DNA from 2 places in the Heyndrickxia sp. FSL W8-0496 genome. Region 1 is predicted to be linked to the other one. Evidence: predicted binding sites of a transcription regulator. Region 1 holds the regulator's gene; the other holds the start of a gene.
What was found. The regulator NrdR, encoded in region 1, represses ribonucleotide reductase genes. The targets are predictions, from matches to a motif close to AACACNATATATNGTGTT.
Positions count from the first base shown of each region.

Region 1 (4,446 bases):
GCATTAATAGAGGGGCTTTTTTTACAACCTCTAGTTTTTCATTTGTAGAATGATCACTTAATGATTGCTTCATCTCTCGGAAAAACTCTGGCACATAAACAATCAAGGAGGAAATTTGTTTATTTTCCGCTAAATGATTAGCAATAGCCCCTAATAAATAGGATTTCCCAACACCAAATTTCCCATAAAGATAGAGCCCCTTCATTTTTTTACCTAGTTCATATTCTCGAGCAAATCGCTCTGCATACTCATATGCCGTTAACCGTCCATCCGATTCCAATGAAAAATCACCAAATGAAGCTTGTAATATTTCCTTTGGTACATAAATGCTTTGAATTAATTCTCTTGATTTCTTTCTTTCGTCAGCTATTCGTTTCTTTTTACATGGACGATAGTGGAGATCAATCGAGTCTCTTCGCAAAATAATTTCTGGTTCAAAACCTTTCATCATATTTACACAAGAATCTAAACTAGGACAGTCCCTACAATCCTTTGATTGATCCTTATACTCATATAGCTTCATTAAACTTTTTTCAATCATTGATGTAGTAATCTCATCTTGGTGCTTTCTAAGAAACTCACGTATATCCGGGTGATTGATCACTTCTCTTTTTATATCATTCATTTGTTGTTGAAAACGACTATTCATAGTAAATCTCTTTAATGTATCATTTATATTTTCCATCTATACTTCACCTCCGATTTTTATATTGATTTTGAATTGATTCTAATCTTCGGCGCTTTTCCTCCATCGACTCTTTCTCTTTCAGTTGATTTTTTTCTTCGGTCTGATTATTTTCTTCATTAAACCAATCAGGTAATTTTTCTTTGCGAATCGGTTGTTTTCTTTGTGTTTTTTGATCCTTGTTTTTAGCCCATTGCTGATACTGTCGGTGCTCATTTTTTGCAAGATCCATTGCCTCTTTCACCGTCTTGACTTTTTTTCTTGCCCAATGAGAGGCTATTTTTTCTATATAATTTTTAGTGAGTTTCATATCTGTCTTAAGCATAACATAATGAATTAATACATTGACAACTCCTGGAGGAAGCTGCTGTTGAAACATTATCTCTTCGATTGCAACAAGGTCGCCTTTGGAAGGTTCTGCACCGTCCGAAATATCAATTAATAATTGACGCGGCGAGGTTGTTTCCAAATAATGGACTAATTGTTCTTCCTGTGTCATCGTATCATTTACACCAGCTTGACGTTGCAATCCCGGTTGAATTCGGTCAACTAATTGCGGGATCCCATCTGCATGTTCCAGTTGATACCAATCTCTCGCTGCTTTTCTCAAATCATTAATATCAATTTCCTGTTCTGCATTTAATGAACTCAGTAATAAACTTTTCATCTCAATCGCGTTAATACTATATAAGAATGCAAGGTTGGATATTGCTTCCTTCACTTGACGAGTGATAGCTTTCCTTGGAATTAGATATTCATTTAATCCAGCAAACAATAATTCAAAATCAAAATTCGCTACCTCTATTTGTATTTTACTCGTTTCATTTCTTGAGATATATTGACTATTGTTTTCAATAAGACTTGCGTTTTGAGCATCCATATCCTGGATAAAAGGATCATTATTCGTAGTAAATACATCCTGAAATGATCGAGTAATTTCTTTATGTGAATCTCTGTCAATCACATGGTCCGAGAAAAACTTTTTCATACGTTGAAAATGACTATGCCCTAATTGTCTATATAAAAAAACATTTAACATCCCATCCGTAAAAAATTGTTCAGGGGATAAGGGTGGCTGGAGCTCATAAATAAAACCCCGTTCTTCCCCATCTTTTTTCATATATGTTTTCAATAGTCCGATTCCCTCAAGCTTTAAACGGGCTTCATAGATCTCTCTCAAATTTAATCCTAAAAAATTCATTAAATGATAATGTGTCCAATCATCCGACCATATCCTATTGATTTCAATTTCGTTCCAAAGAGTCGAATACAAGCTATAACAATTAGTTCCAATTAATGGTTGATAAAGAAACGAGATGACCTTCCGATCATATTCATGTAGGATTCCATTTGAAGTTACCTGGTACCGATCAACAGGCTGTACCTCATTCCACATCTGATTCATGTCTACACTTCCTCAAAACACATTGATTTGAAAAGGTGACCCTAAGTGTAAAACACTCATTAGTTGGGTCACCCTCCATTTGCTAATCTTTTTTTATTAGTTCTTTCAATTCCTCAAGAAAAACATTGATATCCTTAAACTGCCTATAAACCGAAGCAAACCGGACATATGCAACCTCATCTACTTTTGCTAACTTGTCCATAACCAGTTCACCAATTAACTCCGAGTTAACCTCAGAATATCCTTGATTTCTTAAGTGCTGCTCTATATCTAACGTTATTTTTTCTAATTCCGCAAGAGCCACAGGTCTTTTTTCACAAGCTTTTATTAAACCTCGTAATATTTTATCACGACTAAACTCCTCGCGTACCCCTTCCTTTTTCACGACGATAAGAGGAGATTCTTCGACCTTTTCGAATGTTGTAAAACGATAGTTACATATTTCGCATTCTCTTCTTCTCCGTATAGAGCGGCCTTCATCAATAGGGCGTGAATCAACTACGCGAGTTCCATTATGTGAGCATGACGGACATTTCATATGATCAACTCCGTTCAAAGATCATTAATATCTTCATGATATAGAAAACTTGTGAAAATCACAAGAAAAAAAACGAGGTGTATGTCGATACACCTCGTTGCTCTTTTTTTATATTATTTTTTCATACATTTACTTGTTCTTTGCTAATTTGTACGGCTCCCATGCCACGAGGTAATTCAATCGTTTCCCTCTTTTCAGCATGTAAACTTTCTGCTATATAATCTGCGGCAATATTTGGATCTAAATTCCCGCATGTGTAAACATCAATACTAGCATATCCATGTTCGGGAAAGCTGTGAATAGTTAAATGTGACTCAGAAATAATAACTACACCGCTCACACCTTGTGGAGCAAATTTATGAAAAGCCACCTCGCGAATTTCAGCACCAGATTTTAATGCTGCATCAACAAACGTTTTTTCAATAAAATCCATATTGTTTAACTTTTCAAAATCGCAACCCCATAATTCAGAAATTACATGACGACCCATAGTTTCCATTGATCGTTCCCCCTTCAAACTTAATATTTTTGCCGTTAAAAAACATTGTGAAAAGCACAAATGTAACTACCACGGGGGAAAGTTAGTCCAAAGAGGTCCTAACCCTTTAAGTAGCCACAAATATTAAATTTTTAACTTCACGAAAAATAGTATACTTTGTTTAAATTCTTTTTGCAATAGAATGATAAAAAAAGCTTGCTATCCATGGATAGCAAGCTCATATATTTTATCCTATGTTTACTTTTGACTTTGTATTCATTTCTTTGGCAACAAATTTAGTTAAATCTACAACTCGACAGGAATATCCCCACTCATTATCATACCATGCAAGAACTTTCACTTTTCGTCCATCCATCACTATGGTCGATAAACCATCAATAATAGTTGAATGTGGATTCGTATTAAAATCAACTGATACTAGTGGCTCTGTCGTAAATTCTAGGATTCCATGCAAGGAGCCTGAGGCAGCTGTCATAAACGCCTCATTTACCTCTTCAACTGTTACTTCTTTCTTCAAATCTACAACTAAATCAACTAAGGATACATTTGGAGTTGGTACCCTTAAAGCCATTCCGTGAAGCTTCCCCTTCAGTTCTGGTAGAACGAGGGCTAACGCTTTAGCAGCACCTGTTGTTGTAGGTATAATGGATTGCGCACATGCACGGGCACGACGTAAATCTTTATGCGGATTATCTATATTATTTTGGTCATTCGTATAGGCATGGACAGTAGTCATTAATCCGTTTTCAATGCCAAATTGCTCATTTAATACTTTGGCGACTGGTGCTAAGCAGTTTGTTGTACATGATGCATTTGAAATGATGTCATGTTCATCAATTTTTAATGCGCTTTCATTTACTCCCATGACAATAGTTACATCTTCATTTTTCCCAGGGGCAGTTAAGATCACTTTTTTGGCACCGGCTTGTAAATGAAGTTCAGCCTTTTCTCGTGAATTAAATTTACCAGTTGCCTCAATTACAATATCTATATTCATATCTTTCCACGGAAGTTCTCCTGGATTCCGTTGATTTAGGAGTTTAATGCGATGTCCATTAACAATTAATGCTTCTTCAGTTGACAGAATATCTGCCTCAAATTTCCCATGTGTTGTATCATACTTAATTAAATGTGCTAAGCTTTCTGCAGGATAACTTGCATTGATCGCTACTATATCTAATTCATTCTCTAATATCGCTTTTCGGAATACCATTCGTCCAATTCGACCAAATCCATTAATTGCTATTCTTGTTTTCATCAATGTTAGCCTCCAATATTAAAGTTATACTCATTAAGTGGATTTTCTAAAAATAGTATAA
Region 1 is NZ_JBBOXX010000001.1:1,631,984-1,636,429, reverse strand. Features, by position in the region: gene dnaI (primosomal protein DnaI) at 1-685, opposite strand, end outside; gene NST63_RS08145 (replication initiation and membrane attachment family protein) at 693-2,090, opposite strand; gene nrdR (transcriptional regulator NrdR) at 2,173-2,628, opposite strand; gene speD (adenosylmethionine decarboxylase) at 2,750-3,127, opposite strand; gene NST63_RS08130 (glyceraldehyde-3-phosphate dehydrogenase) at 3,354-4,385, opposite strand.

Region 2 (4,446 bases), 290 kb from region 1:
TAAGCCTGTTAAAGAAGTAAATAAACAATTGCTTGCAACAGGAATTATTGGTGGGTATGACTTAAGCAAAGATTATCCGAAAATGGTTAATCATATGTTGATTGCTGTTACTGAGTTACGTACAAAAGAGGAAATTGATCAATTTATTAAAGAATTGAGGGATAGCCATGAATAAGGTGGATCAACCATTAATTTTTGAACTCACAAAACCTGGCCGAATCGGTTATAGTCTTCCTGAACTTGATGTTCCTAATATTGACATTAGTGAATATTTTTCAGCTGAATATATTCGTGATGAGGAGCCCAATCTACCAGAAGTATCTGAATTAGATATTATGCGTCATTATACTGCTTTATCAAAGAAAAATCATGGTGTAGATTCTGGATTCTATCCTCTCGGTTCATGTACGATGAAATATAACCCTAAAATAAATGAATCTGTTGCTCGTTTTCCAGGATTTGCTCATATTCATCCACTCCAAGATGAAGACACAGTTCAAGGTGCATTAGAATTAATGTATGATCTTCAAGAGCATCTTATTGAAATAACTGGTATGGATGAAGTCACTTTACAGCCTGCAGCTGGAGCGCACGGGGAATGGACGGGATTAATGATGATCCGTGCTTATCATGAAGCAAATGGTGATGTAAATCGAACGAAAGTGATTGTACCAGATTCTGCTCATGGAACCAATCCGGCATCAGCTACAGTAGCAGGTCTTGAGACGATTACTGTAAAGTCTAATGAGAATGGATTAGTAGATTTAGAGGATTTACGAAAATTAGTTGGTCCTGATACAGCTGCATTAATGTTAACCAACCCAAATACTCTTGGGTTATTTGAGGAAAATATTTTAGAGATGGCTGAAATTGTTCATGGTGCTGGTGGAAAATTATACTATGATGGGGCAAATTTAAATGCTGTCCTTTCGAAAGCACGTCCTGGCGACATGGGATTTGATGTTGTTCATTTAAATCTGCATAAAACCTTCACTGGACCACATGGTGGTGGTGGACCAGGTTCAGGTCCGGTAGGTGTGAAAAAGGATTTAATTCCATTCCTACCTAAACCAGTATTGGTTAAAGAAGGCGATCGATATACATTTGAATATGATCGTCCACAATCAATCGGTCGTGTAAAGCCATACTATGGAAATTTTGGCATTAATGTTCGAGCATATACATATATTCGAACAATGGGACCAGATGGACTTAAAGCAGTAACTGAAAATGCAGTAATCAATGCCAATTATATGATGAGAAGATTAGCAGAATACTATGATCTTCCGTATGATCGTCACTGTAAGCATGAATTCGTTCTTAGTGGGAAGCGTCAAAAGAAATTGGGGGTACGTACATTAGATATTGCCAAGCGTCTTTTAGATTTTGGTTACCATCCACCAACTATTTACTTCCCATTAAATGTTGAGGAATGTATGATGATTGAGCCTACAGAGACAGAATCGAAGGAAACCTTGGATGCTTTTATTGATGCAATGATTCAGATTGCGAAAGAAACGGAAGAAAATCCTGAGATTGTGCAAGAAGCTCCACATACTACAGTCGTAAAACGTTTAGATGAAACCTTAGCTGCACGTAAACCAGTTTTAAGATATGTAAAATAATATAAAAAAATGCTTTTTTCTATAACTTTGCTGCCTGTAGTTGGGTTTTTACAAAAGCAACAAACTATACGAAAATAGCCAAAATAAAAGACCTCTTTTTTAATGAAGAGGTCTTTTTACTTATAAGTTATTTAGATTTTATTTTTCCAGTCCATTTTTTAAATCCGCCTTGTAATTGATAGAGCTCACGATAGCCTTTTTTATAAAGCATTTGGGCAGCTCGTCCACTACGCATTCCGCTTTGGCAATATAAATAAACAGGCTTATCTGGACGGATTTCTTTCATTCTCATTTTTAATTGGGAAAGAGGGATGTTTCTTGAACCTAGTATATGTCCTCCATCAAACTCATTTGCTTCCCGTACATCAATTAATTGCGCTTTCCTATAACCTGCTTTGAACTCTTCTTCACTTAAAGTTTTTACCGCTTTCTTTTGGGAAAAATAATTAAAAAGAGTGTATGCAATTAAGGCTATGATTACAATAATAAGAAAATATAAACTTCCCACTAGTCTTTCTCCTTTCTACGAGGTAACACTATCTTCTATTATATTCATCAATAGACTTGGAATCAAAACTTTTTCATATAAAAATTTTTTATTTTCATTTTTTATGTGTTCAGAGTAGATATCATCGGGGTTTGTACAGGGATAATATTATGCAACCAGTAAAATTGATTGAAAATGTTCCTTTTTAATACTAAAACACATTTTTTCTCCTTTTTTCTACTTATTTTATTTGTTTCATGATTTGACAAAAAAGAACAATGTTAAACACTTGCGCAATATATAGTATTTGTGGTAGTGGTTCAGATACTATATATTGTATTTTGTTGTTGATTTTCAATGGTTGGTTATGGTAACTTTATTAAGGAGAAAACAACGAGAATAAAAACTTGTAGGAGTAAAATGATAGAAAGATAGAGGGAGTTGTCTATATGTCTGTTGCGTTAACAAGTGAATTGAAAATTAACGAGGAACAATTAAATAAAGCGATTAAATTGTTTCCTCAAGTACATCCAGTGACCCCTGATATGCGCATTACCCATAAAGGTGTTTCACGTTTAGTAATGATTGATCGTTATTCATTTAAAGATACGGAAAAGATCACATTAGCAGAGGGAGACTTCGTTGTCCTGACGATTAAAGAAGATCCAAAATTTCCTGCACGTGGTTTAGGGTTTATCAAACATATTAATTGGGAACAGAAAACTGCTGATGTACAAGTGGACGAAGAATATCGCAGTGCTTTAGATGATCCGAAAGAAATGGAATCTGGATTAATAACAAGACCACTAGATATTATCGAAAAACCATTAGAAGTGTTTTATGAGCAAATTGCTAAAAGGAACGCAACAGGCTTAGCTTCAGTAGAAAAAACAGAAGAAAAACGTCAAGAGTGGTTTGAAAAGTTTTATCAAGAGCTAGTAAACTTAAATTTTGTACCTGCTGGACGGGTTTTGTATGGTGCAGGGGCAGATACTGAAGTTACTTATTTTAATTGTTATGTCATGCCTTTTGTTCCTGATTCTCGAGAAGGTATATCTGAACACCGTAAGCAAGTTATGGAGATTATGAGTCGTGGTGGCGGTGTGGGAACAAACGGATCGACTTTACGCCCAAGAAACACATTAGCAAAAGGGGTCAATGGTAAATCCTCAGGTTCAGTTTCATGGCTTGATGATATTGCTAAGCTCACTCATCTTGTAGAACAAGGTGGATCAAGAAGAGGCGCTCAAATGATTATGTTGTCCTCATGGCATCCTGATATTGTTGAGTTTATCATTTCAAAGATGCAGAACCCGAGAATCCTACGATTTTTAATAGAAAACACCAAGGATGAATCGATTAAAAAACATGCGAAGGACAAGCTGAAATTCACTCCTTTAACAGAGCAAGAAAAGGCGATGTATCAAGGGATTATTAATTATAAGACAATCCCTGGATTAGGTGGTTTTAGCGAAAGCATCATTAAAGAAGCGGAAGATAAATTACGTGAAGGCGGAACATACACGGTCCATAATCCGGAATTTTTAACTGGTGCGAATATATCCGTTTGCTTAACGAAAGACTTTATGGATGCAGTTGAAAATAATGAGGATTATGCTTTACGCTTCCCGGATGTTGAAAATTATAGTGCCGAAGAAATGGAACTCTACAATACGAAATGGCAAGAAATCGGCGATGTTCGCGAATGGGAAAAGCTTGGTCATAAAGTGAGAACCTATCGCAAAATTAAAGCAGAGGAACTTTGGAACTTAATCAATATATGTGCTACTTACTCAGCTGAACCAGGGATCTTCTTTATCGATAATGCGAATGACATGACAAATGCCAAAAGTTATGGACAAAAAGTAGTAGCGACAAATCCATGTGGTGAGCAGCCACTTGCTCCATATTCTGTCTGTAATTTAGCAGCTGTCAACTTAGCTGAGATGGCGAACAAAGAAACAAAGACAGTTAATTTTGATAAATTAAAGCGTACCGTTGAAATAGGTGTACGCCTTCAAGACAACGTGATTAATGCAACACCTTATTTTCTTGAACAAAATAAAAAACAAGCATTAGGTGAACGTCGTGTAGGACTTGGTGTTATGGGCTTAGCAGACTTATTGATCTATTGTGAAAAGGAATATGGTTCAGAAGCAGGGAATCAACTAGTAGATCAAGTAATGGAGACTATTGCAACGACTGCTTACCGTGCATCAATTGAGCTAGCAAAGGAAAAAGGTAGCTTCCCATTTTTACAAGGAGAAACTACTGAAGAAACGAATCAATTACGTGAAGCATTTATTCATACAGGATTCATGAAGAAAATGCCTG
Region 2 is NZ_JBBOXX010000001.1:1,924,758-1,929,203, forward strand. Features, by position in the region: gene gcvPA (aminomethyl-transferring glycine dehydrogenase subunit GcvPA) at 1-175, shown strand, start outside; gene gcvPB (aminomethyl-transferring glycine dehydrogenase subunit GcvPB) at 168-1,625, shown strand; gene NST63_RS09715 (rhodanese-like domain-containing protein) at 1,753-2,133, opposite strand; gene NST63_RS09720 (vitamin B12-dependent ribonucleotide reductase) at 2,562-4,446, shown strand, end outside.
Region 2: a site for NrdR is predicted at 2,436-2,453, ahead of NST63_RS09720 (vitamin B12-dependent ribonucleotide reductase). Genes of this name have one in related genera too.